DNA from 4 places in the Pleomorphomonas sp. PLEO genome. Region 3 is predicted to be linked to each of the others. Evidence: riboswitches for the same ligand, from Rfam matches in the RefSeq annotation. Region 3 holds a riboswitch; each other region holds the start of a gene.
The links. A riboswitch is a leader RNA that binds a small molecule or an ion and turns the genes downstream of it on or off. The one in region 3 is predicted to bind cobalamin.

Region 1: linked by a shared signal. The riboswitch ahead of AB6N07_RS07025 (CbtB-domain containing protein) and the one ahead of AB6N07_RS02345 (DUF1636 family protein) in region 3 are both predicted to bind cobalamin.
Region 2: linked by a shared signal. The riboswitch ahead of AB6N07_RS00660 (energy-coupling factor ABC transporter permease) and the one ahead of AB6N07_RS02345 (DUF1636 family protein) in region 3 are both predicted to bind cobalamin.
Region 4: linked by a shared signal. The riboswitch ahead of AB6N07_RS05495 (ribonucleoside triphosphate reductase) and the one ahead of AB6N07_RS02345 (DUF1636 family protein) in region 3 are both predicted to bind cobalamin.

Annotation. Positions count from the first base shown of each region.
Region 1 covers NZ_CP166625.1:1,573,987-1,581,550, reverse strand. The annotation lists gene tcmP (three-Cys-motif partner protein TcmP) at 1-371, shown strand, start outside; gene AB6N07_RS07050 (cupin domain-containing protein) at 701-1,180, opposite strand; gene AB6N07_RS07045 (hypothetical protein) at 1,322-1,540, opposite strand; gene AB6N07_RS07040 (PRC-barrel domain-containing protein) at 1,867-2,679, shown strand; gene AB6N07_RS07035 (hypothetical protein) at 2,859-3,593, opposite strand; gene AB6N07_RS07030 (histidine phosphatase family protein) at 3,765-4,316, opposite strand; cobalamin riboswitch at 4,355-4,475, shown strand; gene AB6N07_RS07025 (CbtB-domain containing protein) at 4,503-4,715, shown strand; gene AB6N07_RS07020 (CbtA family protein) at 4,726-5,469, shown strand; gene AB6N07_RS07015 (N-acetyltransferase family protein) at 5,475-5,969, shown strand; gene arr (NAD(+)--rifampin ADP-ribosyltransferase) at 6,025-6,441, shown strand; gene AB6N07_RS07005 (GNAT family N-acetyltransferase) at 6,512-7,102, shown strand; gene AB6N07_RS07000 (hypothetical protein) at 7,099-7,564, opposite strand, start outside.
Region 2 covers NZ_CP166625.1:153,191-160,754, forward strand. The annotation lists gene yicI (alpha-xylosidase) at 1-336, shown strand, start outside; gene AB6N07_RS00640 (ABC transporter ATP-binding protein) at 438-1,505, opposite strand; gene AB6N07_RS00645 (carbohydrate ABC transporter permease) at 1,502-2,329, opposite strand; gene AB6N07_RS00650 (carbohydrate ABC transporter permease) at 2,326-3,228, opposite strand; gene AB6N07_RS00655 (sugar ABC transporter substrate-binding protein) at 3,447-4,676, opposite strand; gene AB6N07_RS00660 (energy-coupling factor ABC transporter permease) at 5,071-5,748, opposite strand; cobalamin riboswitch at 5,778-5,983, opposite strand; gene AB6N07_RS00665 (solute carrier family 23 protein) at 6,267-7,562, shown strand.
Region 3 covers NZ_CP166625.1:552,184-559,747, forward strand. The annotation lists gene cobN (cobaltochelatase subunit CobN) at 1-1,504, opposite strand, end outside; gene cobW (cobalamin biosynthesis protein CobW) at 1,526-2,554, opposite strand; gene AB6N07_RS02345 (DUF1636 family protein) at 2,551-2,916, opposite strand; cobalamin riboswitch at 3,006-3,209, opposite strand; gene AB6N07_RS02350 (transglycosylase domain-containing protein) at 3,342-5,570, shown strand; gene AB6N07_RS02355 (M48 family metallopeptidase) at 5,586-6,335, opposite strand; gene AB6N07_RS02360 (DUF2852 domain-containing protein) at 6,431-6,829, opposite strand; gene AB6N07_RS02365 (cold-shock protein) at 7,365-7,564, shown strand, end outside.
Region 4 covers NZ_CP166625.1:1,243,742-1,251,305, reverse strand. The annotation lists gene AB6N07_RS05515 (cellulase family glycosylhydrolase) at 1-896, shown strand, start outside; gene AB6N07_RS05510 (sugar MFS transporter) at 897-2,081, opposite strand; gene AB6N07_RS05505 (anaerobic ribonucleoside-triphosphate reductase activating protein) at 2,262-2,891, opposite strand; gene nrdD (anaerobic ribonucleoside-triphosphate reductase) at 2,878-3,075, opposite strand; gene AB6N07_RS05495 (ribonucleoside triphosphate reductase) at 3,099-5,117, opposite strand; cobalamin riboswitch at 5,230-5,432, opposite strand; gene AB6N07_RS05490 (TetR family transcriptional regulator C-terminal domain-containing protein) at 5,748-6,338, opposite strand; gene AB6N07_RS05485 (hypothetical protein) at 6,547-6,774, shown strand; gene AB6N07_RS05480 (DUF2312 domain-containing protein) at 6,936-7,190, opposite strand; gene AB6N07_RS05475 (N-formylglutamate amidohydrolase) at 7,307-7,564, opposite strand, start outside.

The DNA.
Region 1 (7,564 bases), 1.0 Mb from region 3:
TCAAGGCACTGCGCAAGCAGGACAAAGCACGTGGAGTCGCCAAGTTACAAGCATCCGTAGCAGCTAGCGAGCAGGCAGAGTTATTCGAATCTTTTGCTCAAATGGCGCCCGACCCAGCCGAAGCCTATCTGGCGCAAGAACTGATCAACGCTAAAGCATCGCTGCTGGATCTGGTACCAGCGGGACCATCGATTGCGATCTGGGGTGACATTTGGCCCAGAGTACTCGGGCGCCATATCGTAAGCCGTTCACAACTCAACGCCGTCGCTAGCGATCTACGGAAATCGGGCCACCTGAACTTCCTGGACTGGGCTCCCCGCAAACGATCACCGGACGATCACTATCGGGTCCAGCGCGCCGAACAAACATGAAGCTTCCAAACTTCGCGGAACATTCCGCGCGACACAGAACAGCGGCGACAATCCATCTATGTAAATCTTTGCCCGCCAATCTCATTCCTCGGGCGGCTTTGCCTCCATGCCGTCATCTGGTACACGACGACGATGAGCGCCACGAACGCGGTGCCGCTGATCACCAAGCGGTGAACAGTGATGTGGAGAGCCAGAGGCGATAGTTCGCCGACCGCCGCCCCCGACCAAACGCCTGCGCCACTCCCTGTCGACACCGAGCAACGCGTAGTAAAGATCGGTCGGCCATCGGCGTCGCATCCCAAAACGATGGCCAAGCATGAAGCCCCCTGTCAGCCGTGTTCGTCGGGCGCCTGCTTTGGCTGTACCGACCAGGTCGCTGGTTTGTCGGCTTTGTCGGACTCCGCTGCCGCTGCCGTCGCCTGCACCTTGTCGGGTTTGTGGTGGGCGGGGGCGTAGATCGCGTAGACCTGCATGGGCTTCGTGCCCATATTGGTGATGTTGTGCCAGGTGCCGGCGGGAACGAGGACGCACCAACCGTCCGACACATGCTTTTCAAACGTCAGCTTGTTCTTGGCCTCTCCCATCTGCACGCGACCGCTGCCGGAGTCGAGACGCAGGAATTGATCGGTCTCCGGATGCACTTCAAGGCCGATGTCGCCGCCAACGGGGATCGACATCAGCGTCACTTGCAGGTAGCGGCCGCTCCAGGCAACTGAGCGGTAATTGGTGTTTTCCTTCGTCGCGCGCTGAATGTCGAAAGTTTGCGGCTGCGGACCAATGTCCTTGATCCTGCTACCAATGTTGTCCATGGCTGACCTCCCTGAAATGGTGCGATACTTCCCCGCCTCTTATTGCCCTCGGCAATTGAGTATTCATCGCGATGATAGAATCGCGACATCCATCGACCGAGGGTAGGCCCGGAAAATACTCAGAGCCCGCACGAAAAGGACTTAAGTCCGATAGTCGTATGTCAGTCTGTAGGTAGCGCCGACGAGGTTGAGGCGTCGGGATGGCACCGAGCGATCTGCCCGGTTCTCGTCGAGATCGATCGGCCCGTGCCGTTTGACGGCGGCGCTGGCGATACCCTTGAGGATGGCGCCCCTGAGATCGCCCTTCCGACAGGCGAGGCCTTCGGCCCTGAAGGAAGGATAGCCCGGCCCCTCTGGCAACGATGAAAACGCGCCAAACCTTAGTAATCAAACGTATTTGTGAGTAATATCCGAGCCTTCACCGCAAATTCGGCGAGGAATACTGTCTTCATCTAGCCATGGGGTAACCTCAATTTTCAGCGGTTACTTAAAATGGCTACAGGAGAATTTACCCCCAAACCGCTCAGCACTGGCTGCCTCACTGGCCATCGGACTTGCCGCGCTCGGAGTGTCATCGGTTTTGCCCTGACATTGAAGGTGGGGTCCACGGTCGCGATACCGGCCAAAGGTTGGCGCCGATCAACGGCGTTCCCTCGCGGCGGTTGCACACTCCAAGGAGTCCCGACATGTTATGGAATGCCTCCAAGATTAAGGGCTACGCCATCGCCGCCAGCGACGGCGATGTTGGCACCGTCAGCGACCTGCTGTTCGACGATGAAAGCTGGCTCATCCGCTGGCTCGTCGTCGAAACCGGCGACTGGCTCACCCACCGCAGGGTGCTTCTCCCGACGTCAACGCTGGGACACGCCAATGAGCGAAGCCGGGAGTTCTCGGTCAAGCTGACGATGCGGCAGGTCGAAAATAGTCCGGATATCGACACCGAGCGGCCGGTGTCGCGGCAAATGGAAAACAACATCTACGGCTACTATGGCTGGAGCCCCTATTGGGGAAGCGGCCTCTATATGGGTGGCGGTGGCTACGGCAGCGTGATGGGCGCACCCATCCTGGCACCAGAGCCGGATACACTGCGTTTCGAGAACGAGGTGCTCGAGGCGCATCGGCGGCATGATGATCCGCACCTGCGCAGCGTCAAGGCGGTGGACGGCTATCATATCCATGCCACCGATGGCGATATCGGCCATGTCGAGGACATGCTGGTCGAGGAAGCGGACTGGAGCATCCACTACCTCGTGGTCGACACCAAGAACTGGTGGCCGGGGCAGAAGGTGTTGATCTCGCCGCGCCTGGCCAAAGACATCAGTTGGGCGGACAAGACCGTTGCCCTGAGCGTCGACCGGCAGGTGGTCAAGAACAGCCCGGTCTACGATGCCTCAACGATCGTCGATCGCGATTACGAGAACCAGTTCGGCACCTATTACAGCGGGTCCGACGCGGGCCCCTTCCACAGGCGGCCTCCGCTGAATGGTCTGCATCCTTGATTGCCAAGCGCTCGGCGCTCTCGGCGGGTTTGATGCCGCCGGGAGCGGCCACTTTGCCAGACGGATCCTCGGACGCGGCAAGCTGAGGATGGTCGCGCGCTCGCGGGCACGTCTTTCTCGACGCCTCGCCTTTGGGAGTCCATGGGAGTCCACCCGCGCCTATGTGGACTCATGCCTCCTCATGCTCCCTCGCCCACCAGCCCAACCCGCAGGCTCTTGTTGCAAGCCCTCATCTCGTACACCGCGACGATCAACGCCACGAACACCGCGCCGCTGATTGCCGTGCCGAGGTCGATGCTGTGGAGGTCGTGGGCCAGAAGATTGGCGGCGGCGGTGCCGGCGGCGACGATGAACACCACCGCCAGCCAGTAGAAGCCGAGGTCGGTGTAGAGGCCGTTGCGCCCGATGGTGAGCAGGAAGCCCAGGGGAATGGCGAACACCACCATCGCCCCGAAGTTGCCGAAGCCGAGCGGATAGGCGGCCGCGTCGCCCCCCACGCCGCCGAGCACGCCGGCCATGAGCAGGGTGGCCCAGTAAAAGCCGGCCACCGGGATGAAGTCGCGCTCGTCGGCCGACGGTTCGCGGAGGCGCCAGACAATCACCGTGATGGCGAGCAGCAGGCACAGCACCGGCACCGACGCCAGCCTGACGTGGAGATCATGGAGCGCGTTGGCCACGTTGGAGGCGGCGGCGACGCTGAGGATGACCGCCGCCCAGAAGTAGAGCGTGCTGGTGTATTTCAGGAAACGCTCGGCCAGCAAGACGAGCGCCAAGTCGCCGAGCAGATAAGGCAGCCCCTTGAGATGGCCGAGACCGAGCCCATCGGCGAGAAAATCGCCGAGGCTGGCGCCGAACACGCTCGCCACGGCAAGCGACAGCCAGTAGATACCATTGATCTTCGGAAGGCATCTCATGATGTCACCCCTTGGTTTCAGAGTCGGACCGAAACTCTCAGTGGCGCGAGGGAACACCACGAATTGGCAAATTCAATGGTGAGGCTGTGGCGATTTGTCGTAACCCGTCATAATTGAGCGCCCAGCAACACACCGATACATTTACGGCAACCGGCCGTCGCAACGGGTAAGCTAGCTCAGCCTGAGCGACCACCGGTCGCCATGGCGCGTCAGCTCGCAGGCCGACCAGGGCATGGGATCGAGGCGCCAGATCATCGACAGCGGCGCCTCGAGCGCCGCCGTGAGGGCGATCCTGACGATCGTCGCCGGGCACAGCGCTACGATGGCCCCCGATCGTTCCTCCAGCCCGGCCAGCCAACCGCCGACCCGGTCCCGCGCGCTGGAGATGGCTTCGCCGCCATGCGGGGCCGCCGCCATATCCATTCGCCAGACCTCGAAGCCAGCGGGATCAGCGCCGGCGATCTCAGTCATCGTCCGGTTCGCCCAGTTGCCATAATCGAGATTGGAAAGCGCCTCGGCCACCTCGGCCGGCACCCGGACGGTGGCGTTGGGGCCAATGGCGATTTCGGGTGCGTGGATAAGGTGATCGGCTTCGCTAAGGCAGCGGCGCACCGTCTCCGGCAAGCTCTCGAAGGTCAGGTCCAGCCGATCGCGGCCCGGAAAGCGCGGGGCGCGGCGGTCGTTGTCGGTCGGCACTGTGATCAGCGTCAGGCGAGCGGCCATCCCCATTCCTCATCGATCATTTGCGATTGACAGGCATCGGCACTTAGCGGAGGGTGAGCGACGATGTTGAGCGGAAGCCGGTGAAACTCCGGAGCGGTCGCGCCACTGTAATCGGGCTGAAACCCGAGAGCCAGACCTGTTCGCCATCCTTCTGTCATCGGGACGCGCAATCCCAGGAGGCTTTCCATGTCCAGCATTTCACGCACCGCTCCCCTGTCGCCGCCGGCCGCCATTCCGCTGGGCGAGGTTCTGCCATGGGCCGTGTTCGCCGGTCTGCTACTGATGCTGGCGGTGTATTTCGTCGGCGCCGAGGAAGGCGCGACCTCGCTGTTCAACAGCATGTACGTGCATGAATTCGTGCACGACGGCCGCCACCTCCTGGGTTTCCCCTGCCACTGAGGCGTCTTTCATGACTGGAAAGCTTTTGCTGCGCGGCATGATTGCCGGCGTGGTCGGTGGCCTCATGGCCTTCCTGTTCGCCCGCCTCTATGGCGAGCCGCTGGTCGATTTCGCCATCGCCTTCGAGGAGCAGGCCAGCCACGCGGCCGGAGAAGCCGCCGAGCCCGAGCTGGTCAGCCGGGCAACGCAGGCCGGCCTCGGCCTGCTCACCGGCGTCATCGTCTACAGCGCCGCCCTCGGCGGCATCCTGTCGCTGGTGTTCGCGCTGGTGCTCGGCCGCTTCAGCGCCCTCGGCGCCCGCCCGCTCGCCGCGCTGCTGGCACTCGCCGGTTTTGTCGCGGTGATCCTGGTGCCGGCGATCAAATACCCGGCCAACCCGCCAGCCGTCGGCAGCCCGGAGACTATCGTCATCCGCACCCAGCTCTACTTCATCATGCTGATGGTATCGGTCGCGGTGATGATCGTCGCCTTCGCGCTGGCGCGGCAGACTTGGGCGCGCCTCGGCGCCTGGAATGCCGTCCTCCTCGGCGGCCTTGCCTATATCGCCGTCATGGCGGCGGTGATGACGCTGCTGCCCGAGATCAACGAAGTGCCGGAAACCTTCTCCGCCGTCATGCTTTGGCGCTTCCGTCTGGCCTCGCTCGGCCTGCAAGCGATCATCTGGGGCGCGCAAGGCCTGTTGTTCGGCTTCCTCGCCGAGCGGCTGCTGTCCGGCGCGGCTCCCCAGGGCGCGCGCCGCCTCGGCCGCGCGTAAACCGCATGCTCGACATCCATCCGGCTAGGGTCGCCGACCAGGGAAAAATCGTCCAGCTCTGGCACCGGGGATGGCACGAAGCGCATGCCGCCCTCGTGCCGCCCGAGGGGTTGTCCTTTCGCACCGAAGGCCACTTCGCCATCTGGCTGAAAGAGGCGAAAGACGCCTTCTACGTGGCGAGGGACGGCACCGAACTCATCGGGTTTGTCTCCGTCAAAGCAGCGGAAGTCGTCAAACTCTATGTCGGCACATCCGCCCGTGGAACCGGAACGGCGCATGCGTTGTTATCGTTCGCGGAACAGCTTTTGTTCGCCGATGGGGTGTCGGAGGCCGAACTGCTTTGCACGGCCGGCAATAGCCGCGCCGAAAGGTTCTATCAGCGGGAGGGCTGGCACCTCACAGACACCTTTGACGATGCGCTTTGGATGCCGAAGGGCGTCAGCCGGCAATTCATCGTAGCGACCCATCGCTTTCAAAAAACCCTGATACCGGCGACCTGAAGGCTCTCTGTGCCAACGGCGGCGGCGTCAACAATAAACGGGGAGCCTTGTGCCTATGTCAGCTTCGGCCAGCGTGTTTGCGCAATCCTTCTTCCACGGAACCAGGGCCAACCTGCGGCCGGGCGACCATATCGTCGTCGGTCATTCTTCGAACTTTGGCACCCCTCAACCGCTTTCATGGGTCTATTTCTCGGGCACGCTGGACGCGGCGATCTGGGGCGCCGAGCTTGCCGCCGGCCTTGAGCCCGAGCGCATCTATGTCGTGGAACCCACCGGGCCGATCTTCGACGATCCCAATCTGACGGACAAGAAATTTCCCGGAAACCCGACGTTATCCTATCGCTCCCGCGATCCCCTCAGGATCATCGCGGAAGTGACCAAGTGGCAGAGCCATTCGCCCGAACAGGTGCGGCAAATGAAGGAAGGCCTGGCGCGCCTGGCGCGTGAAGGCGGCCAGCCCATCATTGACTGACGGGCAAGCGACCGCCCCTCTGACCAACCCCACGCTTGGACACCGCCTGCCGCCGCGATAAGGGATATCGATGACCCTTCAAACGCCTCCCTCTCGCCACGAGACCGATCGCCTGGTGCTGCGCCCATTCGCCGACGGCGATTGGGGCCAGTACGCCGATTATCACGCCCGCCCCGAGGTCTACGCCTATCTCTATGCGCCGCCGCCAACCGGGGACGCCCTGCGTGAGAAATTCGACCGCGTGCTGGCCGCCCGCTTCGAGGGCGACGGCGATGTTTACCGGCTGGCCGTCACCGTGAAGGCGGGCGGCGCGGTGGTCGGCGAGGTTCTGCTCAAGCTGGCCAGCCGAGACGCACTTCAAGGCGAGGTGGGTTACATCTTCAACCCCGTTCACGCCGGCAAGGGCTACGCCACGGAAGCCGTTGCCGCCCTGCTGCGGATCGGCTTCGAGGCCATCGGCTTCCATCGCATCTTCGCCCGCCTCGATAGTGCGAATGCAAGATCGGTGGCGGTCGTCGAGCGGCTGGGCCTGAGGCGCGAAGCGCACCTCATCCAGAACGACCGGTTCAACGGCAAGTGGGGCGACGAATATATCTACGCCCTGCTCAAATCCGAGTGGATGCAACGTTCCAACCAAGGGGCGGCCTTACGCGGCAGTTAGATCGAAGCCCGCGCGACAAGCTCATCGAATAGGTCGTCGATCGCCCGCTCGTCGGCGGCATCGACGATTCTGAGCCCGCCCTTAAGGGCCGCATCCTTGAACGCGGCATTTTCCCGCAAGGACCGATCGATGAAAGCGTCAATCAGGCCACGTTCGGCGCCGTCGCGCTGCTCATAATCGGCCGCCGACCGCATGCGCCCGCGCAGAAACGCGTCATCGGCATGCAACAGCACGCCAAAGATCTCATCGGAAACAATGGGGGCAATGTACTCGGGCCTGAGCGCCGCGCCCTCCAGCACGAACGGCCGCCCGGCGTCCCGCTCCACCTCGATCCTTTGGCGGATCGCCGGCCACATGTTCTCGTGGTGCACCTTCAAGAACCAGTGGATCGTCTCGGGCGACAGCCGCGCATAGAACTCGGCGACGGGCGCCGGGATCCCCAGCCACGGCCGGCCAGGATGC
Region 2 (7,564 bases), 400 kb from region 3:
CCGGGTAGCCTCATCGCCTTTGGCAGCAATAACCAACGGCCCGACTACGACTACACGGACGGCGTCACCTTTGTTCTCTATGAACTTGCCGACGGCGCCAGTGCCACGGCAACGGTGCCGGATTATCGCACCGGTGCGCCGGCCCTGACGTTGACGGTGCGTCGCGACGGTGACGTTCTCACCGCGAAGCCCGACTGCGAGCTTCCCTACGCCCTTCGCCTCTCCGGCATCGGGCACGTTGCCGCCGTCGACGGCAGCGACGACTTCGACCAGCGTTCCGGCGGCGTTACCCTCCGCGCCGCCGGCCCGCTTCGGATCACCCTCCCACCAGCCTGAGACGGTTATGCCGTCTCCATGGCGACGATCCGAAGCAGAAACCCCGGAAGCGCGGCTTCCGGGGTTTTTCTTTGGGATAGCGATACTGGTGAGGTTGTCCTTCAGAGCCGCCGTTCCGTCTCCGCGTCGAAGACGTGCACGCTCGCGTCCGAAAACGCCAAGCCGGCACGGTCGCCACTAGCAACCATCCGGCGGCCGGTTTCCACCACCATCAGCTCCGGCGTCGTCGCCGTGGAAACGAAGGTGGTCGATCCCGTCGACTCGGCGAAGGCAACGGATGCGTCAAAACGCCCCTCTCCCGGAGCCGTCAAGGTCAGGTGTTCGGGCCGAACGCCGATCAGCACCTTGGCGCCAACCGGCGCGGCAACCGGGATCGCCAGAGAGAAGGGCCCATTGCTGAGGTCGATCGCGACCGAGCCGCCCTCGACGACGATCGCCGGCAGGAAATTCATGGCCGGCGAACCTATAAAGCCGGCGACGAATTTGTTTGCCGGCTTGTCGTAGAGGTCGAGCGGCCGTCCCTGCTGCTCGATAATGCCGGCTTTGAGCACAACGACGTGGTCGGCCATGGTCATCGCCTCGATCTGGTCATGGGTGACATAGACCGAGGTGGCGCCGAGCCGATCGTGCAGAGCGCGAATTTCCTTGCGCATATGAACGCGCAGGGCGGCATCAAGATTGGAAAGGGGCTCGTCGAACAGGAAAGCCTTGGGATTGCGGATGATCGCCCGGCTCATGGCCACGCGCTGGCGCTGGCCGCCGGACAGCTCCCGCGGATAGCGATCGAGGAGGCCGGTGAGGCCAGTGGTGACCGCCACCTCGGCGGCGGCCTTCTTCCGTTCAGCCTTCGAAACGCCATGTACCCTCAGCGAATAGGTGAGGTTCTCTTCCACGGTCATGTGCGGGTAGAGGGCGTAGGACTGGAACACCATGGCGACGTCGCGCTTGCGCGGCGGCAGGGCCGTCACCACTTCGCCGGCGATCGATATGTCGCCGCCGGTGATCTTTTCGAGGCCGGCCAGCGAGCGCAGTAGCGTCGACTTGCCGCAGCCGGACGGGCCAACCAAAGCGACGAAGCTGCCCTTGTCGATCGATAGATCGATGTCTTTCAGGGCGTGATAGGCGCCGTAGTGCTTGTTGACGTTGGAGAATTCGATCTGCTTGGTCATTTCAGGGCTCCGGAGGTCAGGCCAGAGACGATGCGCCGCTGCAGCAGCACGAAGGTCGCCAGAATGGGCGTCACGTAGATCGAGGCGAAGGCCATGATCCGGTTCCATTCGTTGGTGTTCGGGCCCATGAATGCGTTGAGGCCAACCGAGCTGGGCTGCAGCTCGATCTCCTGGATCAGCGACTTCGAATAGACGAACTCGCCAAAGGCCTGCATGAAGATAAGAATAGCGGCAACCAGGATGCCGTTGCGGGCGAGCGGCAGCACGATCGACCAGAAGGCCCCAGCGCGCGAATTGCCGTCGACCAGCGCCGCCTCCTCGAGTTCCATCGGCACACTCATGAAGGTGGCGCGCACCAGAACGATGAAGAAGGGCATGCTCTTCGCCGCGATGGCCAGGATTACTGCCGTGCGCGGAAAATCGAGAATGCCGGTCAGCGTGAACAAGACGAAGATCGGCGTGATCATCAGCGAGGCTGGCAACACCTGCAGCATCAGGACGAGGAACAGGCCGACATCGATCCAGACGTTGCGATAGCGCGCCAGCACATAGGAGGCGCCAGTGCCGAGGACGGCGATCAGCGCCACCGAGCCGAAGGCGATCACCGTCGAGTTCCAGAGGAACTGGCTCATGCCCTTCAGCTGGAAAACGAAGGGGAAGATCGACCACTGGGGATCGTCCGGCCAGAAGGAGGGCGGCGTCGCAAACATCTCCGAGCCGGTCTTCAGCGCGGTGATGTACATCCAGTAGAGGGGGAAGAGATAAACGGCGGCGAGCAGCAGCGCGAAGACGAGCAGCAGCCGGTTCTTGGTGGTCTCGCTCATCCTCTTACCTCATGGCGGGTCGACCGGACGTAGTAGACGGAGGCCAGCATCACCACGACGATCATGATGACCGAAATGGCCGCGCCCTTGGCGAAGTCGTACTGTTTGAACGAGAGGTCCCAAGCCCAGTATTGGGCGACGTTGGAAGAGTTGTTCGGTCCACCGGCGGTGATGGCGGCGAACAAGTCGAACTGCTGCAGTGTGAAGATGAGGCCCAGCGAGATCAGCGCGCCGATGCTTGAGCGCATCATTGGCAAGGTGATGGTCCAGAAGCGGGTGAGCGCGCCGGCACCGTCGAGTTCGGCCGCCTCGTAGAGATCGGCGGGGATCGACGACAGGCCGACCGACAACATGATCATGTTGAAGGACGTGCCGAGCCAGATATTGGCAATGATCACGCTCCACAGGGCGAAGGCCGGGTCGGAGCGCCAGAAGACATTGCCGGAGATGATGTGCAGCTGGTGCAGTACGAAGTTGAAGACGCCGAAGTCGCCCGACAGCAGCCAGTTCCAGACGGCGCCGACCACCAGGCCAGGCATCACCCAGGACACCAGAAACAAGCCGCGCAGCCAGGAGGCGCCGGGAAAATTCAACCAGAAGAACAGCGCTAGGGCGAAGCCGAGCAGAAATTGGCCGGCAATCGAAGCGGCGAGGAAGGTCGCCGTGTGGCCCATGATGGGCCAGAATTCTGGCTGGGCGATCAACTGGCGATAGTTGTCAAAGCCGACCCACGGGCGAATGAAGCTGCCAAGGCTGAACATGTCCACGGCCTGGAAGCTCATCACCACGTTGTAGACGAGCGGCACGCCCGACAGCACGATGAGAAAGGCCAGTGGGATGCCGATCAGGCAGAGGTCAAATCCTCGGCCATCGACGAGACTGGAATAAAGGCGTCGCATCGGTCCTCCCCGCATCCGCGCCACGGCAGGCCGCCAGCACGGAGCATCGCCCCTGCCAGGCGGTGCGGTCAACAGAATGTGGTGGCGCCCCGGCCTAGATCGCCGCGGGTCCTGATGGACGCACGACGATCTAGTCTCTTGCTATCGCACCGGATGGTCCGAAAATCGGATTCCACTTTTCGGTCCGATGCTTTGGGCCGGAGCGCCTTTCAAAGAGATCAGCCGAGAATGCCCTTGATGGTCGTGGCGGCCTGATCGAGTGCATCCTTGGGGCTCGCCTGGCCGGTCAGAGCCGACTGGATGGCGTCCTGGATGGCCTTGGAGATCTTCATCCATTCGGGATGCGGACCGCGCGGCTGAGCGTATTTCAGCTGCTCCATGAATACCTTGACGGCTGCGTCTTTCTTGGCGTCGCCGGTCGGCGGTATTTCGATGTTGGCGCGGGCGGCGAGCTGGCCCCAGTCGGGGAAGACGCGCGGATCCTGCGACACGAAATACTCAAGCGCCTTGAAGGCTTCGTCCGGATGCTTGGAGCTCTTGAAGATGGCCCAGTTGAAGTCGCCCATGGCCGACGAGCGGGGTGCCCCAACCTCGGGAACTGGCATGAGCGTCACGCGCCAATCGAATTTCGCTTCCTGCGACATGCGGTTGAGTTCCCATGGCCCAGAGATGACCATGGCTGCATTGCCGGAATTGAAGGTGCCGGTGGAATCCCACTGGCCACGGGTCAATGTGTCGGGCGAGGCGAGCTTCTCATCGAGCAGCGTCTTCCAGATGGTCAGCGCGCGGACAGCTCCATCGGTGTTGATCTTGTCATAGCCGCCGCCGGTCATCTGCGCCCAGGGCAGGAACTGGAAGGTGCCTTCCTCCGAAGCCTTGGCCGAGAAGGCGATGCCATAGACGTTCTTGGCGGGATCGTTGAGCTTGCGGGCGGCGTCGACCATCTCGTCCCAAGTCTGCGGCGGCTTGTCGGGGTCGAGGCCCTTCGCCTTGAACATGTCGGCGTTGTAGTAGAGGGCGATGGTGTTGGTGGCCTTCGGCACGCCGTAGAGCTTGCTGTCCCAGGTAACGGAAGCCAGCGGACCGGGGAAATAGTCTTCCTTGTGAATCACAGCCGACTTGGCGATGCGGTCGGTGAGGTCGAGGAAGACGCCGTGCGAGGCGAAGAGCGCGTGCTCGGGATTATCGATGGCGATGATGTCGGGCGCCTGGCCCGTCGAATAGGCGCGCATCGCCTCCGACGTCACGTCGTCGAAATGGATCTGGCGATAGACGACCTTGATGTCGGGGTTCTTCTCGCCGAACTCCTTGGCGAGGTTGAGGCCCGGCTGCGTCTCGCTGTCCTGGCACCAGATGGTAATGGTGACGGGATCGGCGGCATATGCCGCCATGCCAAGCGTCGCGGCGCCGGCGTAGAGCACCGCTCCCAGGATTGCCGATGTCTTCATGCTCCCTACTCCTCCAGTTGGCCGACCGGTTCCGGCTCGATGATGACCGGCGGGACCGAGAACGGTGAACGGCGATCCGGCAGATTGTCCTGATCTCGAAGAGCCATAACCTACCGTTCGCCATCCATGCCTACCGACATGACAATGACGTCCGGGGCTCTCCAGTCGGGACAGGATTTTCCTCCCTGCCTGCTCGCTTCCGTAAACGTTTACGACGTTATGCGGAAAGGCTCGCAACTGTCAAGACCGCCAGACGTCGGCCAACGCATACGATGACCGATCCATGCCTCATCCGGCCACAAGAACGTCCATCAGCACAGCGACCTACAAATGCAAACCGCGCCGCTCCGGGTTATCGGAGCGGCGCGGCAAGGATGCGATCAACGCACGGCCGTCAGGCGGCGTCGTAGAGGCGGCGTTCGACGAGGAAGCTGCCGCGCAGGCCATTGAGAAGCTTGGCGCCGGCGAGCACCGCGAGATCGACCAGCGGCTCGACGATGATCACCAGCATGTAGGCGCCACCGAACGAACTGATGGCGGCAAAGTTGCCGACGGTGAAGCCCTGTCCATAGAAAGCCCAGAAGCCAACCCAGGCTACGATGCCCGCCTGATAGGCGGTGGAGAGGGCCAGGGCCTGCCGGTACTTCAGATCAACATAAGGCGTAGCCGGCGCGATGATGCCGCGAGCAAGCGCCATAAGTCCGAACAGCGGCACCAGGAGCGTTGTGACGTTCATGCCGTATTGCGGCAGATCGAAAGGAGCGAAGAACAACCCCTGGACCAGGAGCCCCAGTGCGAGACCAATGGCCGCGGGCGCCGTGCCGAAGATCAGGAACAGCGTCGAGCCGAGGATGAGATGCACCTCCGAGACACCGACCGGATAGTGCGGCAATACCTCAAAGAAGGAAAAAACGAGAGCCGTCGTGGCGGCACTGCGCAGGCCAAGCGAAATGGCACCGCTCTCGCGCACCGCCTGCCAGGCGAGCTTAACGCAGTAGCCCGCCGCGCCCGCTGCCGTCAGATAGCTGAGCCATAGTTTACCGTCGGCCACCAGGCCCGGTTCGATATGCATATCAGTCTCCTTTTCCGTCTCACCCGACGGAATCCGATTCTGTGCATGGCCGGTCTCCTGGCTCGTGGATCGCTGCCTGCCGTCCGCCTTCCCGGGATTCCCAGTGGCATTTTGGACGGAAGCTCACCACGCACAGTCGCGGGGGCGGCCGGGGCTTCGGATCGTGATCCTTCCCCATTCCCGTTTCATCCCGGCGGCCGCATGCCGCCGGAACACCTTGCACGGGGCCAACTTTCGGCAATCCACCGCCCCTGTCAAGACGATTCGGGTGCGCCGCCCCTTCGACCATAGGGCCGATTCCACCGATTTTTCTGTGGATTACCAATGGGTTGAATTCTGACCATCTGGTAAAAATACGCGTTTTCGCGTTCAGAAACAGTGTTCCCTCCATTGAGCTGCTGACAACGGTCGCAGAAGGCCGCTCTTTCGCCTTCGCCGCTCCTGGAGATAGTGACCATCTCGCCTTTCCCATGCGACCGCCCACGGGGGACGGACCTGGGACAACAGACGAGACAATCATGACAAAAAGCCCAACCGAAGGCTGGTTTCCGCGCTGGAAACTGACCGCCGCCGATCGTGTCGCGCCGGATGAACGCCTGCCCTGGCCGCAGACATTGATCGCCGGCTTCCAGCACGTGGTCGCCATGTTCGGCTCGACGGTGCTGGCGCCGATCATCATGGGCTTCGACCCGAATGTCGCCGTGCTGTTCTCCGGCATCGGCACACTGATCTTTTTCCTGGTGATCGGTGGCCGCGTGCCATCCTATCTCGGCTCGAGCTTCGCCTTCATCGCCGTGGTGATGGCCGCCTCCGGCTATTCCGGCACCGGCCCCAACACCAACATCTCGGTGGCGCTCGGCGGCATCATCGCGGCCGGCGCCGTCTACGCGCTGATCGGCCTTGTCGTCATCAAGATCGGCTATGGCTGGATCGAGAAGCTGATGCCACCGGTCGTTACCGGCGGCATCGTCGCCGCCATTGGCCTCAACCTGGCACCGATCGCCGTCAAGGGTATCTCGGCCACTGGCTTCGACCGGAGCGTCGGCCTTATCACCATCGTCGCCGTCGGTGTCGCCGCTGTCTACTTACCGGGCATGCTGCGTCGTATCCCGGTGCTGATCGGCGGCCTCGTCGGCTATATCGTCTATTGGCTGGGGGCCGCCTCTTTCGGCGACGCACCGATAGACTTCACCAAGCTCGACGCCGCGCCCTGGTTTGGCCTGCCGACCTTCACCGCCCCGACCTTCTCGACCAGCGCCATGGCGCTGATCGCACCTGTGGCGGTCATCCTGGTTGCCGAGAACCTTGGACATATCAAGGCGATCGGCGCCATGACCGGCCGCAGCCTCGACCCCTACATGGGCCGCGCCTTCCTCGGTGATGGCCTCGCCACCATGCTGTCGGGCGCTTTCGGCGGCACCGGCGTCACCACTTACGCTGAAAACATGGGCGTGATGGCGGTGACGAAGATCTACTCGACGCTGATCTTCGTGGTGGCGGCGGTGATCGCCATCCTGCTCGGCTTCTCGCCGAAGTTCGGCGCGCTGATCGGCACCATCCCCGGCCCGGTGATCGGTGGCCTGTCCATCGTCATCTTCGGCCTGATCACGGCCACCGCCGGCCGGATCTGGGTGGAGAACAAGGTCGACTTCTCCGAGACCAAGAACCTGATCACCACGGCGGCGGCGGTGATTGCCGGCGCTGGCGATCTCACCCTCAACATCGGCGGCTTCACGCTGGGCGGCATCGGCACCGCAACCTTCGGCGCCATCCTGCTCTACGCGCTGCTCGATCGCGGCCCGAAGCGGGCCTAGTT
Region 3 (7,564 bases):
GCGGTGGCAAGTTGGGATCGTGATGGTCGGCCGCGCGACGATCGGGTCGACCACGATCGGGCTGTACGGCAATGACGAGATTGCCGGCAACGATCGCCGCCAAGCGGAAAGCACCCCCGCCGACCGATGGATCGGCCTCCGGCGTGCCCCAGGTGGCCCGCATCGATGCACGCAGCGCCTCCGGTAGCTCAGAAAGCCAGTGGTGGTAATCAGCGAGCGGGATATCGATCGTCGCCTGCCTGCCTTCCAGCGCCGTGATCAACGCCTTCTCGTCTGGCAGCACTCCGACATCGTAGCCGGCAGCGCGGAGATCGTCGGCGACGGCGATGAGCGAAGCCGGCCCGTCAAGTCCGACGGCATAGGCTGTGCGACCGCCCTTGCCGGAATAGTTCGAAAGAATGAGACCGATGCGGCGATCAGCACGCGGCGTTCGCCTCAATCGTGTCCAGCCATCGACGAGCCGAACCAGGCGAGCGATGCCGCCCGAATCCGGTCGGTGGCGGATCGGTGTGTATTCGAGCGCCTCGGCACGGTCGCTTGGCGCCTTGAAGCTGATGACTGGACCGTCCAGGCGACCGTCGACCTCCGGCAAGACGACGCTGATGGCAAGATCGGTGGCCGACAAACCGCGTGAGGAAGCCGTCCATGCCTCGCGCGACAAGGTGGAAAGCGGAGCCTGGATCACGGGCACGTCGGCAGCGTCGAGAAGGGTCGTGCCATCGGTGCGGCGCGCGGAGAAGGCGGTGCAATTGACGATGGCGTCCGGCTTGAAGGTGGCGATGGCCTCGCGGAGTGGACCGGCAACGTCCGGATCCTTGAGCGAGGTGACCCAGACAGGCTGCACCGTGAACCCGGCTGCTGCCAGCGCTTGCGTCGCCGCCTCGATCGGCGCGGCATCGCCGGCATTGACCAGCGCCCGATAGCCAACGACAAGCACCCGTCGGTTGCCAATGTCACCAAGCCTAGGAAAGAGGCCAAAGGCCGGCTGCGGTGCCGGTTCGGCCCATGCCGTGTTGCGTCCCAAACGAGCAGCAATGAAGGCGAGCGCGGCGGCGACATTGTCGGGACCGCCGAAGCTGAACCAGCGCTCCAGGAGATCAAGATTTTCCGCCGGCAACGTCGACGCCTGGGCAAGCCGGGGATCTGGCCGGTCGTCTCCCGGAATCAGCGCAAGCTCTATGCCCTTCGATCGCGCCAGCATGGAGAGTTCGTCAACACCGTAGCGCCAATAGTCGGCGCCGCCGAGCAAACGCACCAGCACGAAGCGGGCCTTCGATGCCACCTTTTCAAGATAGAGATCGACGGAATAGGGGTGGCGCAAGGCGGCGAGCGAAGCCAGCCGAAGGCTCGGCGCGTCGGGACCGAGCCTGCCGTGCACAGCGGCGACGATGCCGAGGTCGCTGTCGGAAAACGACAGCACGACGATCTCGGCCGGCGTCTGGCCAAGATCGACCGCCGCGACGCTATCGTCGAGGGAGCGAATCTGTTCGGCCAGAATGTGCAAGGCGCGCCCTTTCCGTTTGGGTCAGGCGAGGGCGGCGCGGATGGCCGTCTCGTCGATGCCCCTTTCGCCAATCACCACCAACGCGCTGCGGCGCGGCCCGGACGGCCAGGGCTTGTCGAAGGCATGGCGGAAGCGGCCGCCGACGCCTTGCACCAAGAGACGCATCGGCTTGCCTGCAATTTCGACGAAGCCCTTGATGCGCAGGACGTCATGCGCCTCGGCCACTGCCTTCAGCCGGGCCATCAGGCTTTCCGGATCGCTGACTGCGCCGACCTCGACGGCAAAGGTCGAGAAGTCATCGTGATCATGGTCGCCGAGACCGTCGTGATGGCTTGGCCGGTTGGCCAGATCGTCCTCGGCGGCGGAAGCCAGGCCGAGCAGGATTTCCGGCGCAATCTCGCCTTCGGAAGTCGGCACGACACGCACCGCCTTCGGCAGCGAAGCTGCGATGTCCTGTATGACGCGAGCCAATTCCTCGGACGAGAGCAGGTCGGTCTTGTTGAGCACCACGAGGTCGGCAGCGAGAAGCTGATCCTCGTAGACCTCTTCAAGTGGATTGTCGTGATCGACCGATGGGTCATCCTGCCGTTGGGCGAGCACGGCCTCGGGATCGTCGGCGAACCGGCCGGCCGCCACGGCGGCGGCATCCACCACGGCAATGACGCCGTCGACCGTGAGGCGAGCGCGCACATCCGGCCAGTCAAAGGCCTTGATCAGCGGCTTCGGCAGCGCAAGGCCGGAGGTCTCGACGATGATGTGATCGGGCCGGCGCGGCCCACGGGTCAGCGCCTCGATGGCCGGCAGGAAGTCGTCGGCAACGGTGCAGCAGAGACAGCCGTTGGCGAGTTCGACGATCGCATCCTCCGGACAGTCGGTGGCGCCGCAGGATTTGAGGATGTCACCGTCGACGCCGACATCGCCGAACTCGTTGACGATGAGCGCAAGACGACGGCCACCGGCGCGCTCGATGACGTGGCGGATCAGCGTCGTCTTGCCCGAACCGAGAAAGCCGGTGACGATGGTGACGGGGATTTTCGACTGGACGTTCATCGGCGGGTCTCCGGCTGCGGCGGGATGCGGGCAACGAGGCCCGATTTCAAAAGAGGCGGTCGCTCACGCCAGGGCACGCGGCCATCGTCGCTCGCAGCGTAACGCTCGGCGGCGGCGATCACTTCGTCGGGATCGGCCGCGTCGGCGGCGACATAGGTCCACCTGTCCGGCGCTGCCAACGCGACGGTGACCGGCCGTTTGCAGACCGACAGGCAATCGACGCCGGAAAGCAGAATATCGCTTTGTCCCTCGAGACGGCTGGCAAGAGCGGCATGAAGACGGGCGCCAGCTCGGCAGGCGTCGTCATCTCCTGCCGCGCGGCAGCTGAGACAGACGTGTAGGGTGACCGGGTATGCCGTCATGGCCGGCACTCCGGAAACGTCAATAGACGGCGGTCGAAAACCGCCGAGGCACGCGTCATGATAGGTCCTTTCCCGCCCCACCGGCGGTCTCGACATCCATGCGCGGCGGCAGGTCTCCTGGCTCGCGGTTCGTTGCCGGATACGGCCTTCCCAGTCTTTCGACCAGTGGCACGCTAAGCATCCGGCTCGCCGCTCACAGTTGCGGGGGCAGCTGCGGCTTTCGGAGTTTTCCGATTCCGCATTCCCTCTTTCGCCCTCCTCCGGGAGGAGGGACCGTCACGCCCGGCCATTTGGGGCTTGTTGCGAGGCAAAGTCAACCGAGCGGCGGAGCTGCCATCCTTTACGCCCCCTTAAACCGCCTCATTTAGGGTAAATCGGATGCTCCACGGGCTATGTAGCCCTGATGGAAGGAGTTGCGGCGAACGATGCGGAGCGACAGACGGAACATCCGACGCGAGCGGGCCGAGCCGACGTTCGAGGCACCGTCCCGCGAGGACGATTTTTCCGCCCGCGAGGGTGATCGCTTCACGCCGCCCAAAAGCCTGCCCAATTCCCGCAGCGGCCGATCATCGAGATCCGAGCGGATCGAACCCAGCTTTGATGGCGAGAACTACGACAGCGAGGAGGCGGAGATGTCCGAACAGCAGCCGCGTCGTCGCAAGTCCTCCCAGCGCAAGGCAAAGCGGAGCCGGCGGTCCGGTATGGGACTTTTCGGCCGTCTCATCTACTGGGGTGTCGTTCTTTGCATCTGGGGGCTGATCGGGGTTGCCGGCGTCATCGGCTACACCGTCGCAACCATGCCGCAGATCGACGATTGGAAGGTGCCGCCCCGACCGCCTAACGTGGAAATCGTCGATGCCTCGGGCACGATCATCGCCAATCGTGGCGACACCGGCGGCGAGGAAATGAAGCTGTCCGAAATGTCGCCGTTCCTGCCCGAAGCGGTGGTGGCCATCGAGGATCGACGCTTTTACCATCACTTTGGTGTCGACCCGATCGGCCTTTCCCGCGCTTTGGTCACCAACCTCTTCGCGCATTCGGTCGTGCAGGGTGGCTCGACACTGACCCAACAGCTTGCCAAGAACCTTTTCCTGCAGCCCGACCGCACGTTGGAACGCAAGCTGCAAGAAGCAGTGCTCGCCCTATGGCTGGAGTGGCGGTTCTCCAAGCAGCAAATCCTGGAGATGTATCTCAATCGCGTCTATCTCGGCGCCGGCGCCTACGGTGTCGACGCGGCGGCGCAGCGCTACTTCGGCAAGTCGGCCCGCGATCTCAACTTGGCCGAAGCCGCCACCATCGCCGGCCTCCTCAAGGCACCGTCGCGCTACGCGCCGACCAATTCGCCGGAGCTGGCCGCGACACGCGCCAAGGTCGTGCTCGCCGCCATGGTCGACGAAGGCTATGTCAGTCGTGACGACGCGGCGCGGGCGACGGCTGTAGGCGCACCATCCTCCCCGGCCAAGAGTGGTTCGGCCGCCAACTATGTCGCCGATTGGGTGATGGATCTTTTGCCGGGCTACGTCGCGCGCTATCGAAGCGACATCGTGGTGACCACCACCATTGATGCCCGCATGCAGGCGGCGGCGGAAAGTGCCGTCCGCACGACGCTCGACAAGGAGGGCGTCAAATACAAGGCGAGCCAGGGCGCTCTGGTTGCCGTCGACAATGACGGTGCCGTCAAGGCGCTGGTCGGCGGCAAGGATTATGCGGCAAGCCAGTTCGATCGGGCCATCGAGGCGCGGCGCCAGCCAGGTTCGGCTTTCAAGCCCTTCGTCTATCTTACCGCCATCGAGCACGGCTATTCGCCCGATTCCATCGTTGTCGACGAACCGGTCTCCATCAATGGCTGGTCGCCGAAAAACTATGAAAATGAGTATCTCGGTCCGGTGACGCTGACGACGGCGCTAGCCCGCTCGCTCAATACGGTGGCCGCCCGTCTCACCGCCACACTTGGACCGGATAACGTCGTGCAGACCGCTCGCCGCGTCGGCATCGTCAGTCAACTTCACGACAATCCGTCGATCGCCCTCGGTACGGGCGAGGTGACGCCACTTGAGATCACCGCCGCCTACGTGCCCTTTGCCAACGGCGGCTGGGGCATCATCCCCTATCTCGTCGAGGATATCCGTACCAAGGAAGGCAAGGTCCTGTTCCATCGCCAGGGCGACGGCCCCGGCCGGGTGATCTCCGATGTCGCCGTCGGCACCATGAACCGCATGCTGTCGGCCGTTATCACCGATGGCACCGGACAGAAGGCGCTCCTGTCCGATCGTCCGGTGGCCGGCAAGACCGGCACCAGCCAGGATTTCCGCGACGCTTGGTTCATCGGCTACACCAATGGCCTCACGGCGGGGGTCTGGCTGGGCAACGACGACAATACGCCGACGAAGAAAGCAACCGGCGGCGCGTTGACCGCGCTGCTCTGGAATCGCTTCATGACGGAGGCGGTCCGCGAATTGCCCGTCCGGCCGCTGCCGGGCGTCGAGCTGGTACCGCCGCCTACCAACGTGGGCGTCACATTTGCGACGACGGATGGCTTGCCGGTGCAAGGGCCGCAGACGCCGAGCGCCCAACCCGCACCACCGCTGAACGTGCCGGTCTCCCAGCCCAGTCCCGAGGAAAAAGGGTTGTTGCAGCGCCTGTTCGGTAACTGAGCGGGCCACAGGTCGTCACGGCAGTCGGTGCAAACCAGCGCCATTCTTGTTCAGCCAAGTCTTGGCCGCGTCCGTCGCCGGGCAAAGCCTTTCGCAGATCGTCCAGAAGCGATCGGAGTGGTTCATCTCCTTGAGATGAGCAACTTCATGGGCGGCGACATAATCCAGAACGAAAGGCGGCGCCATGACGAGCCGCCAGGAGAAGGCGAGTACGTCGCGTGCCGATGCCGATCCCCAGCGCGAGGTGGTGTCCTTGAGGCGGATCGCCTGGGGGTGGACGCCAAGCGTCTCGGCATGGCGCGCCACGGCGGCGGCAAGGTCGGCTCTCGCCTCTTTCCTGAGGTGATCGGTGAGGCGGCGACGGACATGCGGCGTCTCACCGGGCACCTCGATCGCTGGGCCATCATCAAGGGCGACGAGGCAGACGCGGCCACGCGGCGAGCCTGTGGAGACGACGCGGTGGACGACGCCCCGAATTGGAACGGCGACCGGCACTTCCGGCATATCGGGCCGGGCTGCGAGTCGCGCGGCGATCCAATCGGCATGGCGGGTCACAAAGGCCTTGGCTTCCGTGAGCGATCCACGCTTGGGGATGGTGACGATCGCGCCATCGCCCCGGCGATCGAGCCTCAGCGTATAGCGGCGCGCCCGGGCATTCCGCCGCACCGTTACTTCGACCAGGCTCTCGCCAGCGAGGATCGGAAAGCTCGCGGGGGCCGAACGCTTGTTTTCAGGCTTTTGGAGGAAAGGCAGACGAATCGGCATCACGGGAGTGTAGCGGTGCCGTCTCTCACGACAAAGCCCCCGCACCTGGGATCGGTGCGAGGGCTTTCGGCTTACCGGTCGTGGAGGGACCCGGATCAGGCCGTTGGGTTGCGGCTTGCCTTGAAGCGATCGAACTCTTCCTGATCCTTGGCGCGGCGCAGGTTGGCAAGGAACTCGTCGAACTCGTCGCGCATCCGATCAAGGGATGCGCGCTCTTCTTCGAGACGCTTCAGTTCAGCGTCGCGGTAGGAATCGAAAGCGCTGTTGCCAGTCGAGGCAGCGCGATAGGTATTGAATCCGCCCCGCTGAAAGCCGGCCCGACGGGCAGCGCGCTCAAGATCAGGGCGAAGATCGTTCCAGCGAGCACGCATGCGATCCCCCCAAAGTATATAGGCAAGTACTGCCAGGCCGATCGGCCAGAAGATCACGAAACCGACAATCATTGCCGCGATGGATAGCGGATGAAAGCCGGGTCTCATCACGCAGCTTCTCATTTTTCTTCCCTTTCGGAGCATTCCGAACAACGATACCGAAGTGGCCCCGGTCAAAGCCGCCTTCAAGAGCAGATGAGGACTTTTTTGGAATTGAACCCGGCGCTGTTTTTGATGGAGCTGTTCTGATCTTGCGGACAGAAACGCGCCGAGCGGAAGACGATTCGGCTGGTCGGCGGCGAGTTGATCCGCCATCTCCCGTCCATCGCTCGAACTGACATCGGCGATTCGCTGTCGTCATCGCCTTTGGTCGGCGCACAAGGTGCGTCAAGCACGTAAAAAAACGCAAAAAGTGACCCGTGGACCATCCTCGGCGCGATTTTCAAGCAGCAGAAACGCTAACATCTGTGATAAGACTAGGGGTGGAGCGGTTCTGAAGGCGGGCGGTCTGGCGTGTCATTGCCAAAGCAATGGTGCGATGTGCCGGGTACAAAGACGAATTCGGCGGTGGAATAGCTCTCTTGAAACAAACTGGCTCGATGCAGCTCTCCGCGGGCATCGGTCTGGAGCTATGTTTTGGCGGAGACGAGAAGACAGAATGGGTAAGGGTAAGGATTTCCGCCCGCCGCGGCGGCGTGGCGGATTTGATGACGACATAATGCCGTCGTTCGACATTCGTCCCGAGCGACCGGCGCGCAGTTTCGGCGGTCCTTCGCCGTACGATAGCGCTCCGCCGACCGGCCCAGTGGTCGAGGCGACGGTATCCTGGTTCAACCCGGAGAAGGGCTTTGGCTTCAC
Region 4 (7,564 bases), 690 kb from region 3:
TCCTGCCCGCCGACGAGGAGCGCCCCGAAGGCCTTGAAGACGTGCTCGGCACCAACGATCACCCGCCGGTGCTGTGGGACCGCTATCTCGGCCTCGTCACCCGCGTCGCCGCCCGCCTCGCCGTCTTGCCGCCGGACCTCACCCTCCTTGAGCCGATCAACGAACCCAACCAGGACTGGAACTCCCATTTCGCCCTGACAGATCGCTGGCCGGATCAGCTCGCCGCGCTGAGGGCCGCTGCCCGCGCCGCCGCGCCAACGCTGACCCTGGTGCTGACCGGTGGACGATCGGGCCTTATCGACGGGCTCATTCGCCTCGATCCAGCCCCCTTCGCTGACGACCCCAACATCGTCTGGACGTTCCACTATTACGAGCCGATGGCCGTCAGCCACGCCGGCCGGCCATGGCTCGACGATGCTTCGCGCTATCTGACGCATTTGCCCTACCCGGCCGCGCTCATTGACGATGCCACCGGCAAGGCACTGGCCCGCGACGCCCGGCAGCGCATCGCTAAAGCCGTCACCGCCCCCAAGCAGCGAAAGGCACTCAACGCGGCGGTTGGCAAGACACTTGCTGATTACCGAGCCTCCGATGCCGGCCCGGCGACCATCGCCACCGATTTCCAGCGGATAAGCGACTGGGCGGCTGAGAATAACATTCCGGCCGATCGCATCCTGCTCGGCGAGTTCGGTGTCTATCAGGACGGTGCCGACCCGGCTGCGCGGATCGCTCTCATCGAGGCGACGCGTGCCGCCGCCGAACGCCAGGGGTTCGCCTGGGCGATCTTCACCGCCGGCCTGACGAGCGCGGACAAGGCTTTTTCAGTGATGGGCGACGGCAAGGCCCTTACCCTCGAACCGAAGGTGAAGGCGGCGCTCGGCCTCGCCAACAGATAGTCAGCGGCGGACGACCCGCTCGCCGAGGAAAAGGAAGACCGCGGCCGCGACAGTCAGGATCGGCAGTGCCGACATCGCCATCCAGAGCCCGGCATGGTCGGCCAACGCACCGATCGCCCAGGGGATGACCAGGATGGAAAGGCCGCTGGCCAGCGAGGCGCGCGCCGTTGCCAGCTCACCGAACGGACCGGCGGTGACGATGGCCTTGGTCAGCGTCAGCGGATATTGCAGCGCGCAACCAAGGCCGACGGCGAACAGGCCAATCACCGAAAACGTCAGGCTCGGCGAGCCCCAGAACAGGAAAAAGGCCGGCACCGTGAGAACCGCCGACAGGTAGAGCGCCCGGGCCGCCGTTATCCGCGTCAGCACGAAAGCCGACGACAGCCGGCCGACCAGCATGCCGAGCGAGAAGGCGCCGGCGGTAATCGCTGCCGAAGCGATCGGCACGCCCTTGACGCGGGTGAGGAATTCCGTCGCCCACACCAGTACCGACTGCTCGACACCCACGAAGGCGATGATCGTCAGCCAATAGAACCAATAGGCCAAAGGCAGACGGCCGCCACGCGCTCCGTCCACGGCGGCCGGTGGTGTTTCCGCCGCCGGCATCGGCACGCCACGCATGAAGAGGAGCAGCAGGCCAGCCAGCACAACGCCGAACAGCAGCGCCGTCCGCCAGCCGAGGCCGATGGCGACGAACAGCCCCACCGCCATCGCCGCCGTCAGCGAGGCGACGTAGGAGACGCCGTTGGCCTCACCGATCGCCACCGAGCGATTGGCGCCGTGCCAATCGGCCAGCAGCGTCGGCACGACGATCAAGATAAGGCAGCCGACCGCCCCCATCACGAAGCAGCCGAGGATGCTGACCACCGGATTGGGCGCAAGGATGATGGCGAGCGCCCCGAGCGCCATACCAGCCAAGCCGACCATCACCGACCACAGTCGGCCGTACTTGCGCGTCAGTCGTTCACCGATGAGGCCCGAGACGATCAGCCCGGCCGCCACGGCGGCTGGATGCAGCGTCACCACCCGGTAGCTAAGGTTGAACTCGTCCTTCAGGAAGGGGATGATGTTGCCCTGAATATTCAGAAAAAAGGTGAACTGGGCGAGCGCCAGATAGGCGGCCCAAGTCAGCCGGTCGCGCCGAATGGGCGTCGGTACGGACGGGGTGCGCGAAGGGACGGTCATGGAGATCCACATGAAGAAGGCGCCCTCCGCCACCGGTGACCGGCGGTCGGCTTGACGCCTCCTTTGAAACGATACAGAAAACTAGGCTGGCGTTGGCGGGCTGTCAAGCGGACAGCGGCACGCCGCGCAGCCGTCCGCGCCACGCCGAGCCAGCTCGCTTCCAACTCGGCGCGCGCCCGATCAATAGGCGACCAGCAGTTCCGCGTCCTGGCAGCCCTTGCTCCGGAATGGCTGCCGCCGTGTCGGCGCCAGACCCAGCATGGCAAGATCAGCATCGAGGTGAGCGAGATCGGCTTCGGCAAGCAGCGACGGATGCACGGTGGTTCGAACCTCAAAGGCGACGCCGCTTCCCGCCAACGCAAGGAGGCTTTCGCGCGCCCGCGTCCCGCTTCCCACCACTCCCGTGACGCGCTCATAGTCGGCAAACGGCGCCTTGACGTCGAAACCGACCCAGTCGAGGTACGGCAAAAGGCGCGCAAAGCGATCGGGATAGGGGCCGGCCGTATGCAGGCCGACCCGGAAACCCAGCGCTCTCACGGCGGCGACGGCTTCCGGCAGCATCTTCTGCAAAGTTGGCTCGCCTCCCGAAAACACCACGGCGTCAAGGAGACCTCGCCGTTTCTCAAGAACCGACAAGACCGCCTGCCAGTCCGGCCCGGCACCACGGCCGGGCGGGATCAGGTCGACGTTGTGACAATAGCGGCAGGCGAGCGGACAGCCTTGGCAGAATACCGTGGCAACCAGTTCGCCCGGCCAGTCACAGGTCGACAGAGGCGAAAATCCGCCGACCGCCAGATTATCGACGGGCATCGGCAAGGCTCTTGCCTTCCGCGAACGCGGTCCGTTCGGCGAATTCGCTTTTCTTGCCCTTGTTGAAGGACGAGACGGGGCGGTGATAGCCCATCACTCGCGTCCAGATTTCGCAGGGCTGGCGCTCGTCGTTGGACAGAAGGGCGGCGGCATCGTTCTTGATGGCAGAAAGCGGCTTGTTCATCTGAAGTCTCCTTCGCAAATCGTTCACTCGGCAGCGGCCTGCTTCTGGGCAAGCCTCTCGGCATCGCAGATCGGACAGAATTCATGCTCTCCAGCGAGATAGCCGTGCTTTGGGCAGATGGAGAAAGTTGGCGTCACCGTGACGTAGGGCAGGCGGAAATTTTCGAGAGCTCGCCGGACGAGCTTCTTGCAGGCCTCGGCTGACGACACGCGCTCGCCGAGATAGAGATGGAGCACGGTGCCGCCGGTGTAGCGCATCTGAAGCGGCTCCTGGCGGCGCAGCGCCTCGAAGGCGTCGTCCGTAAAGCCGACCGGCAACTGGCTGGAATTGGTGTAGTAGGGCGCATCCGGCGTGCCTGCCTGTAGAATGCTCGGAAAGCGTTTCTTGTCCTCGCGGGCGAAGCGGTAGGTCGTGCCTTCCGCCGGTGTGGCTTCGAGATTGTAAAGGTGCCCCGTCTCCTCCTGAAAGGCGACGATGCGGCTGCGGACATGGTCGAGCAGACGGATGGCGAAGGCCTCGCCCCACTCCGTCGTGATGTCCTCGGTATCGCCGGTGAAGTTGCGGATCAGTTCGTTGACCCCGTTGACGCCAAGCGTCGAGAAATGATTCCGGAGCGTGCCGAGATAGCGCTTCGTATAGGGAAAGAGGCCGTCGTCCATCAGCCGCTCAATGGTCTTGCGCTTGATCTCCAGGCTGGTGCGGCCGATGGCCAGGAGTTCGTCCAGGTGGCGCAACAGTCCGGTCTCATCACCCTTATGGAGGTAGCCTAGACGGGCGCAGTTCACCGTGACGACGCCCAACGATCCCGTCTGCTCGGCCGAACCGAACAGACCATTGCCGCGCTTCAGAAGCTCCCGAAGATCGAGCCGCAACCGACAACACATCGAGCGGACCATGTTCGGCGTCAGCTCGGAATTGAGGAAGTTCTGGAAGTAGGGCAACCCATATTTGGCCGTCATCTCGAACAGGCGCGTGGCGTTGTCGCTCTCCCAGGGGAAGTCGGGCGTGATATTGTAGGTCGGAATCGGGAAGGTGAAGACGCGTCCCTTGGCATCGCCAGCCGTCATCACCTCCATGTAGGCGCGGTTGATGATGTCCATCTCCGCCTGCAGATCGCCATAGCGGAAGTCCATCTCGGCGCCGCCGATGACCGGCACCTGATCTTTCAGGTCATCCGGGCATACCCAATCGAATGTGAGGTTGGTGAACGGCGTCTGCGTACCCCAACGCGAGGGGACGTTGAGATTGTAGATCAGTTCCTGGATCGATTGCCGCACCTCTTCATAAGTCAGCTGATCCTTGCGGACGAAGGGAGCCATGTAGGTGTCGAACGAGGAGAAGGCTTGGGCGCCAGCCCACTCGTTTTGCAGCGTGCCGAGAAAATTGACGATCTGGCCGACGGCGCTCGAGAGATGCTTGGGCGGCCCCGCCTCCACCTTGCCCGGCACGCCATTGAGGCCTTCGGTGAGCAGCATGCGGAGCGACCAGCCGGCGCAATAACCCGAGAGCATGTCGAGGTCGTGGATGTGGATGTCGCCGTCGCGATGCGCCTTGCCGACTTCCGGCGGGTAGACGTGGCTGAGCCAGTAGTTGGCCGTCACCTTGCCGGAGACATTGAGGATGAGACCGCCCAGCGAATAGCCCTGGTTGGCATTGGCATTCACCCGCCAGTCGGCGCGTTCGAGATACTCGTCGATCGAGGACACCACGTCGACGACAGTGTTGGCGTCGCGGCGAAGGCGCGCCCGCTGCTCGCGATAGACGATGTAGGCGCGCGCCGTCGCAAAGTGGTTGGCCGAGATCAGTACCTGCTCGACGACGTCCTGGATCTCCTCGATCGACGGCATACGCTCGGCGAAGCGGTGGGCGATCACCTTCACTGCCTGCATCGCGAGGAGCTGGGCCTCGGCGCTGGAAAACTCGCCACTTGCGGCACCGGCGCGCTCGACGGCGGAACGAATCTTGTCGGCATCGAAGGGGGCGAGCGCGCCCGATCGCTTGAGGACGCTGAGAGGCGGCTTGACTGGAGATATTTCCGACATCGTTCCCTTGCACCGAATTCAGGGCAGAGAACGGAAGGAACGCAATCGACAACGGCGGAGACGGACTCCGGCCGTGCGTCGACGACGATCCACCGGTGCACCCCGCCCGAGGACAAATCAACTCGGCTGGGGCAGGTCTCCTGGCTCACGGGTCATCGCAACCGTTCCGTCTTCCCAGTACCCTAGGGCACCAGTGACTTCCGTGGAACGGGCACTCGCCGCTGACAGTTGCGGGGGCAGCGCCGGACTCGCACCGGCTTCCCTCTTGGCTCCAGATGTTGTGGCATCTGAAGAACCTCAGCTCAACAACTAGTATTTCGTGCCTCACGAGTCGGGTCAATGAAAGACGCTCGCGGTGAGCGGTTCTACCTATACGGCCTGTGAACGGATTGTGGATCGCTGGCCGAGCGCGCCCATTCGACGGGCTGACCCAGCCGGCCCCGCACATGCAAAAAGGCGCCTGCCACCCACCGATCATCGGTCGTTGGCGCGGCGCCTTCTTTGAAACGATACAGAAAACTAAGCTGGTCACACGTACAAGGGTACGGAACATATCTGCTCGCGCCCTAAGTCCGGATTTGCCCCCCAAAAAACACGAAGACTCCCGGCGAACACCATATCCGCAGCAGCCTATGGCTTGCCGCGGAAAACCGTGTCAAAGGCGATCCGTTTGAAGCGATCGAGCGGCTCCGGGCTGCGCTCGACTTTCATACGCAGGATCGCCCCTTCCCATGAGGTCAGCAGGAACTCGGCCAAGTCCTTGGCCGGGAACTGGGTGTCGATCTCTTTTGCTCTCTGCCCTTCTTCGATGCAGCGCTCGAACGGCTCCAGCCACTCCCGGTAAATCGCGGCCAGCCGCTCGCGCAGCACCTCGCTTGCCTGCGACACCTCGATGCTGAAATCACCGATCAGGCAGCCGCGCAGATAGCCGTCGGCGGCCAGGCGATCGGTAATGATATCGAGATAGCGGAACAATCGCTCGCGCGGCGTCAGTGTGTGGTCGTTGAGCGCCTCTCCGACCAGCTTTCGCGTGTGCGAGAAATAGTAGTCGAGCACCTCTCCGGCGAAGGCTTCCTTGGAGCGGAAGTGATTGGTGAAGGAGCCCTGGGGCACACCGGCGTCGGCGACCACGTCGCGCACGCCAGCCGCATGGTATCCCTTGCGGAACATCACCCGCAGACCCGCTTCAATGATGTCGTTCTTGTTCGATGGTCTCGGCATAGCTTGAAAATACGTACGTTCGTATTGATGGTCAAGTATACCAATTGAGCGTTGCGGGAGACTGCCCCGACACTCAGCGGCCGTGACGCCTGCTCCGCCCATGGCAGGGTCTCCACAAACAGAGCACGGCTTTTTGCCGGCGAGCCAGGCGACGTCTGGCAATTTAGGCAGAGCCCACGCGGCTCTGCGCGCGAGCCGCTATCCCAAGATGCTGTTCGTCGGCGATCCAGGAGCCCTCGTCTCGCCGGATTTCGCCAAACGCTTTGCAGCCAATCTCGAGAATTGCGAAGTCGTGCCGGTCGGCGCTGGCGCCCATTATCTCCAGGAAGATCATCCCGAAACGATCGCGTCCGGCGTGAGCCGCCTGATCGTCGCAACCACCCAACAGGCGTGCCGGGACCTAGAGAGTACCGGCCGAAACCTGAAACAGGCATAATTGGGCGATTGATTGAATTACGACCCCAAGCACGGTGGGCTTGCTGAGCCCACCGTATTCTCTGGAACCACGCGATGCCGGAATGGCCGGCCCTCGCTGCGCCGCATCTTCCACCACGAGACGACCCGCCGTAACGGACCATGTGGCGGCGCGGCCGCGCCTCAGACCATGCCGAGGGCGTTCATGTAGAGTTCGAGGATGGCTTCCGCCTCCTGGCGCTCATCCGGATCCTGCTTGCGCAGTTTTAGGATGGCCCTGACCGCTTTGACGTCGTAGCCGCGGCCCTTGAGCTCGGCCATCACGTCCTTGATGTCGTCCTGGAGCGCGGCCTTTTCTTCCTCGAGCCGCTCGACGCGTTCGATGAACTGCCGGAGTTCACCCGCCGCGACGCCGCCCTGCGATTCTGCCGATTCCATGCTCATGGGATATCTGTCCTGCCGATCTTGTCATTGGGTCCGGGCGGGGCTGCCGCCCGTGAGGCCGGCATGAAGTCCGAACTTCATGGGCCCGTCAACCATTTTCAAGCGTCCATTCACACGCCTGGCTCGTCGGCGCGCGATCGGTAAAAGACGGCGTCGCGCATCGCCGGCCGGCCCGCCAGCGGCGCGACCACCTCGAAAATCGTCTTCGCCCAGTGGTTTGCACCCGCCTCGTCGGCGATGTGATCCTGTCGCACCTCGATGAGAAGATGGGCAAGGCCGCGCGCCGTGCCGTGGTGATAGAGCGTATCATTCTTGAGCGCACCATCGTAGGGCTCGTTGTCGCCCACCTTGAGGCCGCGCGCCCGGAA